Regions from separate parts of the Streptomyces sp. NPDC003247 genome, predicted to be linked through region 2. Evidence: riboswitches for the same ligand, from Rfam matches in the RefSeq annotation. Region 2 holds a riboswitch; each other region holds the start of a gene.

Region 1 (3,450 bases), on a different contig from region 2:
AGACGCCGAAGGAGGGGGTTCCCATGACCCGACCGTCCGCCCGCCATGTCCTGCCCGAGTTCACCGAACGCACCGGCTCGGGGCACCGGACACTGGACCCGTACTCCAAGCTGCTGGAGGAGCGCATCGTCTTCCTGGGCACGCCGATCGACGACACCGCGGCGAACGACGTGATGGCCCAGCTCATGTACCTGGAGCACCGGGACCCCGACCGGGACATCTCGCTGTACGTCAACTCCCCGGGCGGCTCGTTCAGCGCGATGTCGGCCGTCTACGACACACTGCGGTACGTCACCTGCGACGTGGCGACCGTCTGCCTGGGCCAGGCCGGCTCGTCCGCCGCCCTCCTGCTGGCCGCGGGCACACCGGGCAAGCGGTCCGTGCTGCCGGGCGCGCGCGTGGTGCTCCGCCAGCCGTCGCTGCCGGAGCCGGTGCGGGGGCAGACCGGCGATCTGGTCGTCCAGGCCCGGGAACTGGCCCGCACCCGCACCCGCCTGGAGGAGATGCTCGTACGGCACACCGGGCGCCGTCCGGAGCAGGTGGGCGCCGACCTCGAACGCGACCGGATCCTCGACGCCCGCCAGGCCGTGGAGTACGGCCTGGCGGACCGCGTGGTCCCGGCCCGCAGGGCTTCCGGCGGCCTGCCGGGCGAGGGGTGAGCCGCGATGCTGCCTCCCGAGCTGCCTCCGCTGCCCGCGCTGACCCGGGCCGAGGCCGAGCTGATCGACCGTTACCTGGAGGTGGTCGACCTGCTCGGCCGGATCAACCCCGCCCGCGACGGCGACACCTACCGCGGACTGCGCGCCGCCCAGGCACTGGTGGGCAGGGCGACCGCGCTGCGCGACGCGCTGACGCTGATGCACCAGCGGGGCGAGAGCGAACTGCACGCGCCGACGCTCGCGCGGGCGCTGCGCGTGCTCGACGGGGAGCGCCGCACCGCGCGCGTCACGATGCCTCCGCTCCCCGACCGATGACGTACGGGTGTCCCGACGGCTCCGTGTTCGCCGAAAGCGTGACGCGCGGACCCGAGTTGAAACGGACCGAACGGCGTACCCCCGGGCGGCCCATCCTCGACTGCTTTTTCCAGCCCACAGCGGTTGCGCGAAATGAGGGGCACCGCGCCGGAACGAACGGTTCCAGTGCTGGTCGGGGGGTATGTCGCCGCCTTGACACCTGACCCGCCATCAGGGTGTCCACCCGAACGGGTGAGTGGTGAGTAACCCCACAAATCCCCGGTTGCGTTGGGATTTTCGGACATCGGTGCGCCAAGATCCCTGACTGACGACAAGCCCCCGCCACAAGCGGCGGGGCGGTCCGGGCGGACGCCGAGTCCTGCCGCCGCCCGGATGACCGGTCGACAGGAGTGCATCGGCAGGAGTGGAGGACCCAAGCACGACGGGTCGCCGGAGCGGTCGCCCCATGACCGGACCGAGCAGCCCTTGGGGTGAAGCCGCAGCAGCGGCCGGGCAACTTCGCCAGCCCGAATCCGACAGGTCATCCTTCACAGGCGGCTGACGAAGGGTTGCGCATGACTGCGCTGAATCGTGTCCCGTCGCTCATGGCCCGGGCCGGCACGGCCTCGGCCTTCGCCATCGCCGCCGTGGGCGGCTCGATCGTGGTCCCGGGTGTCGCCTCCGAAGCGGCGGCCGCCACCCCGGCGACGAAGGCACTCCAGATCGCGGCCTCCAAGAAGGGTTCGCCCTACCGGTACGGGGCCGCCGGGCCGAACAGGTTCGACTGCTCCGGGCTCACGCTGTACTCGTTCAAGAAGGCGGGCAAGAAACTGCCTCGTACGGCGGCCCAGCAGTACAACAAGACCACCCACATCTCGGCGAGCAAGCGCAAGGCCGGGGACCTCGTGTTCTTCCACTCGGGGTCGTACGTCTACCACGTCGGGATCTACGCCGGTAAGGGCAAGATCTGGCACTCCCCGAAGACCGGGGACGTGGTGAGGCTGCAGAAGATCTGGACCAAGAGCGTCTGGTACGGCCGGGTCAAGTGACCCTCCGGGGGCGGTGGCGGCGTCCCTGACGCGCCGCCACCGCCTCCGGAGCCCGCCTCCGGAGCCCGGGGCGTGGGGGCCGTCAGGCGGCCGTTCGCGCCGCCTGCGCCACGCCCAGGGCCGTCACACGGCCGTTCACAGCCGCCCGCAGCCCACCCACAGCCGTTACAGGCCTTCACAGCCCTCCGGCAGCCGCCGAGCCTCGCCCGCCCCCGCCTCTGCCGGCCGAGCGCGCGGCCCGCGCTCACGCCCTCCCGACATCACCCGTTCGGCGGACATCCACGCCCGCACCCCGCACACCACTCGTCCGGCGGACAGCCCCACCCGTGCGGCCCGCCGCCTCCCCGCGCACCTCCCCTGGCCCCCGCACGTCCCCGAGTCCCCCACAGCCGTCCGCCACCCGCCCCCGCCCCCGCACACCCTCCACGCCCCTCACCGCTCCACGCCCCGCCACGCCCCGCCAAGGAATCCGAGCGGGTCAAGGTTCCTGTTGGCCCGCCGTCGCCACCGGCTCCACGGTCAGCGTCCACGGCAGGTCGACGCAGATGGTCTTGCCGCCCTCGCGGGTGGGGCGGACGCGGAGTCTGCCCCCGCACTCCGCGGTCAGCCAGCGGATGATCACCAGGCCACGGCCGTTGTCCTGCTGGACGGCGGCCGGCAGGCGCCTGGGGAAGCGCGGGTGGCTGTCGGTGACGCCGATGCGCAGCAGCTCGTCCCGGTCGAGCCGGAGGTCCACCCGGAAGGTGGGCGACTGCCCGAAGGTGTGCTGTACGGCGTTGGTGGCGAGCTCGGAGACGATGAGGCGGACGGTGTCGGCCGTCTCCGCCTCCGCGGGAAGACCCCATCCCCCCAGCGTGGTCAGAACGAACGCGCGAGCCGTGGACACCGATGCGGGATCGCTCGGCAGAGTGAGGGATGCTTCCAGATGGTCTGCCATGGCGATGCCGTCCCTTTCCCACGGGACCGGAGTCCGACACGGTGCGGATGGTTCGAGTACGGTCCCGGACTGGTGCTTCGTCGCCAGATTGCCATCAGCGGGCCGCCACCGGTGGCGATCCACCAAGATGTGCATATATCTGTCGCTCGATGCGGTGAACTCTGCCACGGCAGAGCGTATTTGGACGGCTCGTAGGGAGTAAGGAGAACTCCATGCAGCACGGTCCCGCGGTGCGCCGCCGGAAACTGGGCGCCGAACTGCGGGCCCTGCGCGCCCGCCTCGGCCTGACCAGTGGGGAGGCGGCCCGGCTCGTGGGCTGGCACCAGTCGAAGGTGAGCCGGATCGAGACCGGTACCAGCGGTACGAAACCCGCCGATGTGCGGTTACTCCTCGACGCCTACGGCGTGTCCGACCCCCAACTGCGTGAGTTGATGCTGGCGTTGGCGGGGTCCACCGACAGCGGCGGGCGGGATCACTGGGTGCACGCCTACCGCGGCGTGCTGCCGCCCGC
Region 2 (3,450 bases):
CGGCGCGAGCGCCGCGGACAACACGGTGTGGGACACGGTGGCGGAGTGCGAGACCGGGGGCTCCTGGAGCGCCAACGAGGGCGGCGGCGAGTACGGCGGCCTGTCCCTCACCCAGGAGAACTGGGAGGCGTACGGCGGGCTCGACTACGCCCCGCGCCCGGACCTGGCCAGCCGCAACCAGCAGATATCCGTCGCCCAGAAGGTCCTCGCGGACCAGGGTGTCGGCGCGTGGGGCACGTGCGGGCTGACGTCCGGTCTGAGCGCGGACTCCGGCTCGGCGGACCTGGACACCGGCGTGGCCGAGGATTCGTCCGACTCCTCCGTGACGTCCGGCTTGTCCGACCTGTCCAAGGGGTCGTCCGGCTCGTCGGACTCCTCCAGTCCCTCCTCCGAGTCCTCCGACTCCTCGGCGGATTCCGGCGAGGAATCCACCGGCGCGGCCACCGGATCCGCCACGGAGTCTCCGGAAGCATCCGCATCGTCCCCTTCGTCCTCTTCCTCCTCCACGTCGGGCAAGTCCGGCACGTCCGGCACGTCCACCGGTTCCGGTGCGAGCGGCTCCGCGGCGGGCGGCGGCTCGTCCACCGCGACCCCGGAGGCGGACGCCTCGGACAACCCGACCCAGGACGCGGGCTCTTGGAGCCTGGTCGACACCGGTTCGGCCGACGCGCTGTCCAGCGGCACCACGTCCGACGACACCGCGTCCGACGATGCCGCGTCCACCGGCTCGGGCCGCCACCGCGGCGGCAGCGCCGACGAGGGCACGGCCGACGGCACCACCACCGCCTCCTCCGGCCGGCACGCCGCCGACACCCTCAGCGGCACGGCGGCCACCTACACCGTCCAGGCGGGCGACTCCCTCGTCACCATCGCCGACTCCCTTGGCCTCGACGGCGGATGGCGTGCGCTCTACGCCGAGAACAAGGACGTCATCGGCGCCGACCCGAGCAACATCGTGCCCGGTCAGACGCTTGCGACAGGGGCTGAATAGGGCGTAAAAGCCGCGAAAACGGGGGGAGTTCACGTCATGCTTCGCGTCGAATGTCCGGTTCGGTGAAAGTGTGGGATGAGTCTCAGAAGCCCTGATCGTCTTTGAAATTCCCCCGATCGCCTGCCTACGGTCATGACCGCTCGGCAACCCGAGCCCCGGCCGTCGCAACGCCGAATCCTGCCAGCGGCCACCCGGGAACAGTCGTCGCGTCAAGCGCCGCAGGCAGGAGCGGGGGACCCAAGGTAAGTGCCGCACCGGGTGGTCGACGGACGCGGCTAGGGGTGAAGCCATGCCTCCCGGGGAGGCGTGGCCGGGCAACTCAACCGGCCCGAACCCGACAGCTCACCTCGCAGGCGTCGGTGAGGGGATCGATCCATGCTGTTCTCCGGCAAGGGCAAGCACCGTCGTCCGTCCAAGGCCACCCGCGCCATCGCCGTCGCCGGTGTCACCGGCGCCGCCGTCGCCGCCCCGCTGATGGCGGCCGGCAACGCCTCCGCCGCCACCGCCTCCGAGTGGGACGCGGTCGCCCAGTGCGAGTCCGGCGGCAACTGGTCCATCAACACCGGCAACGGCTACTACGGCGGCCTCCAGTTCTCCGCCTCCACCTGGGCCGCGAACGGCGGCACGCAGTACGCCGCCACCGCCGACAAGGCCACCAAGTCCCAGCAGATCCAGATCGCCGAGAAGGTCCTCGCGAGCCAGGGCAAGGGCGCCTGGCCGGTCTGCGGCAAGGGCCTGTCCGGCGCCGCCTACGCCGGCGGTTCCTCCTCCTCCGACTCCTCCTCGGACTCTTCCTCCGACTCCTCGGCCGCCTCCTCCGGCTCCGCCTCCAGCGGCTCCGGCTCCTCGGACTCCGGCACCACGAGCCGTTCGACCGAGCAGCAGAGCGCCTCCCGCTCCGCCGAGCGCCCGGCCGCCCAGAGCCAGAAGACGGTCACCACCCCGACCGGCGAGAAGGTCGAGAAGGGCGACGGCGAGTACAAGGTGGTCACCGGCGACACCCTCAGCTCCATCGCCCAGGAGCAGGACGTCACGGGCGGCTGGGAGAAGCTGTTCCAGCTCAACAAGGACATCGTCGACGACGCCGACCTCATCTACCCGGGCCAGCAGCTGCACCTGAAGTGACACCTGGCTCCCAGCGCGGCCACAGCCCCCGCACAGGCGTGGTCCGCACACTGAAGACCTCGTGAGGGTCCCCCCCGTCCCCACGAGCGCCCCGCCCCGGCGCGCGTTCCCCCGTACGCGCCGGGGCGGGGCATTTCTTTGCCCGCCCGCCATCCGCCTGTTGGTCACCCTCTTTGTTCCGGGTGGGAACAATGTGTACCGTCAGCCTGTCCACGGGGCGGTCGGTCGGCTGTCGGCGGCCCCGGGACGGTTAGGCTCTAGTCGCAAGGCCACATCAAGGGATCAACAAGGGCCGCCCGCGGCCCACGTGCCCCGCACAACCAGCGTCACATCCCATGAAGGAGATGCTCGTGCCGTCCATCGACGTCGTCGTAGCCCGGGAAATCCTGGACTCCCGAGGCAACCCCACGGTCGAGGTCGAGGTCGGCCTCGACGACGGCAGCACGGGTCGTGCCGCCGTCCCGTCCGGCGCCTCCACCGGCGCCTTCGAGGCCATCGAGCTCCGCGACGGTGACCCGAACCGCTACCAGGGCAAGGGCGTCGAGAAGGCCGTCCTCGCCGTCATCGAGCAGATCGGCCCGGAGCTGGTCGGCTACGACGCCACCGAGCAGCGCCTGATCGACCAGGCGATGTTCGACCTGGACGCCACCGACAACAAGGGCTCCCTCGGCGCCAACGCCATCCTCGGCGTCTCCCTCGCCGTCGCCCACGCCGCCTCCGAGGCCAGCGACCTGCCCCTCTTCCGCTACCTGGGCGGCCCGAACGCGCACCTGCTGCCGGTGCCGATGATGAACATCCTGAACGGCGGCTCGCACGCCGACTCCAACGTGGACATCCAGGAGTTCATGATCGCCCCCATCGGCGCGGAGTCCTTCTCCGAGGCCCTGCGCTGGGGCACCGAGGTCTACCACACCCTGAAGAAGGTCCTGAAGAGCAAGGGCCTGTCCACCGGCCTCGGCGACGAGGGCGGCTTCGCCCCGAACCTCGGCTCCAACCGCGAGGCCCTCGACCTCATCCTCGAGGCGATCAAGGAGGCCGGCTACACCCCCGGCGAGCAGATCGCCCTGGCGCTCGACGTCGCCGCGTCCGAGTTCTACAAGGACGGCTCCTACACCTTCGAGGGCAAGGAGCGCACGGCCGCCGAGATGACCGAGTACTACGCCGAGCTCGTCGCGGCGTACCCGCTCGTCTCCATCGAGGACCCGCTGTTCGAGGACGACTGGGAGGGCTGGAAGACCATCACCGCCAAGCTCGGTGACAAGGTCCAGCTCGTCGGCGACGACCTGTTCGTCACCAACCCCGAGCGCCTCGCCCGCGGTATCGAGGAGGGCGCC
Region 3 (3,450 bases), on a different contig from region 2:
CGCGGAGATGGCGAGCGCGCCGCCCGCCACCCACTGGTCCCCGGCGCCCTCGGCCACCTGCCGCAGGCTGAACCGGGCCAGCGTCACGACATAGACGGCCAGGCCGAGCCAGAACAGGACGAGCGCGGCGCGGGCGAGCCAGGCCTCCGCCTCGGCCCGTGCGAGCGTCGCGGCCAGTACGGCCAGCCCTTGTGTGGCCACACAACACAGGAACACCGCCCCGGGCATGCGCCGCTCCCAATGCCTCATGACCTCCACCAGCAACACGGGCCACAGCACCGCCGCCAGCGCCAGCAGCGCCTCGGCGAGCGGCTGCCAGCCGAGCGAGGAGATCCGGGCGCCGAGCACGGTGGTCGCCGCGACGGCCGTCAGACCCGCAGGCGTCCCCGCCTCGGCCCGCCACCGCTCGCGCTCCCGCAGCAGCCGTACGGCGAAGTCCACCGCCAGGGCCACCCAGCCGACCCCCGCCAGCGCCAGGGCGGTCAGGGACAGCACGTCGTGCCCCGTCAGGTTCAGGCCGATCGACAGAATGCCGGTCGCCATCACAGCGGCCCCGGCCGCCGGCGGACGCTGCGCCCACCAGGCGCGGAGGGGGGAAGAGCGGGGCATGCGGCCGATGGTAAGGAGCGCCGGGCGGCGCGCGCGGGGGCACGCGCGCAGGAGCGGGGAATTACGCGCGGGCGCAGGACAAGGAGCGGCCTCCCCCACCCCCGCCGACGGTGGGGGAGGGAAGGTCCTGGCAGCCCGTCCGTCAGTAACCCGGACCGCCCGCCGCCCGCCGCCCGCAGTCCGAGTGCCCGCTGCCCGCCGCCCGAGCGCCCCGCGCCCGGTCAGGCCGGTCGCACCACGCTGTGGATCGACGACTCCCCGTCGTAGTACACCGACTCCTCCCGCACGTACGCGCCCGGCTTCGGAGCGTGGATCATCATGCCGTTGCCGATGTAGATCCCGACGTGGCTGACGTCGTCGTAGAAGAAGATCAGGTCGCCCGGCAGGGCATCGGCGAGGGAGACGGTGGTGCCCGCGTCGACCTGGTCGTAGGTGGTGCGCGGAAGGGTGACGCCGGCGGCCTTCCAGGCGGCCTGGGTGAGGCCGGAGCAGTCGTAGGACTCGGGGCCCGTGGCGCCCCAGACGTACGGCTTGCCGATCTGGGCGCGGGCGAAGGCCAGGGCCTTCTCGGCCTTGGTGGTGTACGAGGCGTCCGTGGCCGCGGAGGACGACGAGGAGGTGCCCGACGAGGCGCTCGTGTCCGAGGAGCCGCCGCTCTCCTGCTGTGCGGCCGCGGCCTCCGCCGCCTGCTGCTCGGCCAGTTCCGCCGCCTTGCGGGCGGCCTCCTGCTGCTTCTTCCGCTCGATCGCGGCGAGCCGCTCCTTCTCCTCCGCCGTCAGCTGCGACAGCAGGGAGCGCGCGGTGCCGAGCTTCTTCTGGACGGTGGCCTTGGCCGTCTTGAGGTCGTTCTGCGAGTCGGTGAGCGTCTCGAGGCTCTGCGTGGCCTCCTGACGCTTCTTCATGGTCTCCGACTGCTCGGTGACGTAGTCGTCGACCGCGTCCTTCTGGCGTTCGGTCAGCCGGCCCATCAGCTGGGTCTGGTCGAAGTAGTCCTGCGGGGAGTCCGCGAGGAGGAGGGTCGCCGTGTCGGGTGCGGAGGCGCCGGTGCGGTACTGGGCGGCGGCGAAGGAACCGAGCTGCTCCCGTGCTTCGTTGAGCTTCTGGGTGCGCTGGGCCACGTCGTCGAGGAGGGTGTCGACGCGCTTGCGCTGCTTGGTCGTCTTCTCCTTGGCGGCGTTGTACTTCTCGGTGGCCGACTCCGCCTGGCGGTAGAGGTCGTCGACCTTCTTCTCGACCTCCTCCAGGCTCGGCTTGCCGTCGGTGGAGGGCGCGGCGTTGGCCGTCTGGGAGAGCAGGGCCACCGAGGTGAGGGCGGCGGTGGCGAGGGCGGGTGTGCGTATGCCTGCTACGCGCGTGCCCGAGAGGCGCGGCTTGCGGTGCTGCGACGCCAAGGGAGGCGACTCCTTCCATGTTCCGCCTACCGGGTTAGCTGTCGGGTTCGGGCGGACGGTCGGAAGGGTTGCCCTACGGCCTCGTCCCCGCAGGGAGTCAGGCCGATTCACCCCGGGATCTCGGTGGGTCCCCGGCTCCGGCTGCCCCGTGGGGGCGCGCAGGATTCGGCGGAGGCCGTGCGGCCCGGCGAGGTTCGCCGGTGGGGGTCGTACGGCCTGCCCGGCACGGTAGCCAACTCGTGTGGTGCCTGTGAAGGTTGCTGGGTGATATGCCCGATACATTTTCGTGACCTTCGGCAGGGCGGAGCCGAACCCGGGCAAGAGTGGAGCGATAGATAATGGTTTGCCCCGATTTATGGCAGTGGAGAACGGTCGGATACGAACAGTGACGCTCCCGATCCGGTCGGTGGGTGCCGCCTCGCCCCTGCCGCCCTCGGCGGATCGGGCGGCGGGGGGAAGCGGGATGTTCTCGGGACGGCGGCCGGTTGTCGGTGGGGCACCCTAGACTCGGAGAGCGATGAGCAGCCTCTTTGACGACAGCTTCCTGGCGGACCTCCAGGCCCCGCGCGGCCACGAGGAGGAACCTCCGCCACCGCCCGAGGACGAGCACGCTCCGGAGTCGTTCCCGGACGATCTGTTCGGCGGGAAGTTCGACGTGCCCCCGGACCGGGACGCCCACTACCGCGACGGCGCCCCGCGCCCGGTGATCGACGCGGCCACGCTGCTGGAGGGCCTCAACGACAACCAGCGCGCCGCCGTCGTCCACTCCGGCACCCCGCTGCTCATCGTCGCCGGCGCCGGCTCCGGCAAGACGCGCGTGCTCACCCACCGCATCGCCCACCTCCTCGCCGAGCGGCACGTCCACCCCGGCGAGATCCTCGCGATCACCTTCACCAACAAGGCCGCGGGCGAGATGAAGGAGCGCGTCGAGCAGCTCGTCGGCCCCCGGGCGAACGCGATGTGGGTGATGACCTTCCACAGCGCGTGCGTGCGCATCCTGCGCCGCGAGAGCAAGAAGCTCGGCTTCACGTCCTCGTTCTCGATCTACGACGCCGCCGACTCCAAGCGCCTGATGGCCCTGGTCTGCCGTGATCTGGACCTCGACCCCAAGCGCTACCCGCCGAAGTCCTTCAGCGCGAAGATCAGCAACCTGAAGAACGAGCTGATCGACGAGGAGGACTTCGCCGCCCAGGCCGCCGACGGTTTCGAGAAGACCCTCGCCCAGGCCTACGCCCTCTACCAGTCGCGGCTGCGCGAGGCGAACGCCCTCGACTTCGACGACCTGATCATGACGACGGTCAACCTGCTGCGCGCCTTCCCCGACGTCGCCGAGCACTACCGCCGCCGCTTCCGCCATGTCCTGGTCGACGAGTACCAGGACACCAACCACGCCCAGTACACCCTCGTCCGCGAGCTCGTGGGCACCGGCGAGCACCCCGTCGACGTACCG

The links. Region 2 has a riboswitch for cyclic di-AMP ahead of ACFYWQ_RS34780 (transglycosylase family protein). Riboswitches for the same ligand answer to the same signal wherever they lie in the genome.
Region 1: linked by a shared signal. The riboswitch ahead of ACFYWQ_RS16900 (C40 family peptidase) and the one ahead of ACFYWQ_RS34780 (transglycosylase family protein) in region 2 are both predicted to bind cyclic di-AMP.
Region 3: linked by a shared signal. The riboswitch ahead of ACFYWQ_RS06645 (NlpC/P60 family protein) and the one ahead of ACFYWQ_RS34780 (transglycosylase family protein) in region 2 are both predicted to bind cyclic di-AMP.

Annotation. Positions count from the first base shown of each region.
Region 1 is NZ_JBIAPF010000004.1:731,526-734,975, forward strand. It holds gene ACFYWQ_RS16890 (ATP-dependent Clp protease proteolytic subunit) at 24-659, shown strand; gene ACFYWQ_RS16895 (hypothetical protein) at 666-974, shown strand; cyclic di-AMP (ydaO/yuaA leader) riboswitch at 1,314-1,525, shown strand; gene ACFYWQ_RS16900 (C40 family peptidase) at 1,529-2,002, shown strand; gene ACFYWQ_RS16905 (ATP-binding protein) at 2,481-2,939, opposite strand; gene ACFYWQ_RS16910 (helix-turn-helix domain-containing protein) at 3,152-3,450, shown strand, end outside.
Region 2 is NZ_JBIAPF010000013.1:88,005-91,454, reverse strand. It holds gene ACFYWQ_RS34785 (transglycosylase family protein) at 1-991, shown strand, start outside; cyclic di-AMP (ydaO/yuaA leader) riboswitch at 1,196-1,362, shown strand; gene ACFYWQ_RS34780 (transglycosylase family protein) at 1,367-2,116, shown strand; gene eno (phosphopyruvate hydratase) at 2,467-3,450, shown strand, end outside.
Region 3 is NZ_JBIAPF010000002.1:378,297-381,746, forward strand. It holds gene ACFYWQ_RS06640 (tellurite resistance/C4-dicarboxylate transporter family protein) at 1-609, opposite strand, end outside; gene ACFYWQ_RS06645 (NlpC/P60 family protein) at 831-2,000, opposite strand; cyclic di-AMP (ydaO/yuaA leader) riboswitch at 2,009-2,181, opposite strand; gene pcrA (DNA helicase PcrA) at 2,518-3,450, shown strand, end outside.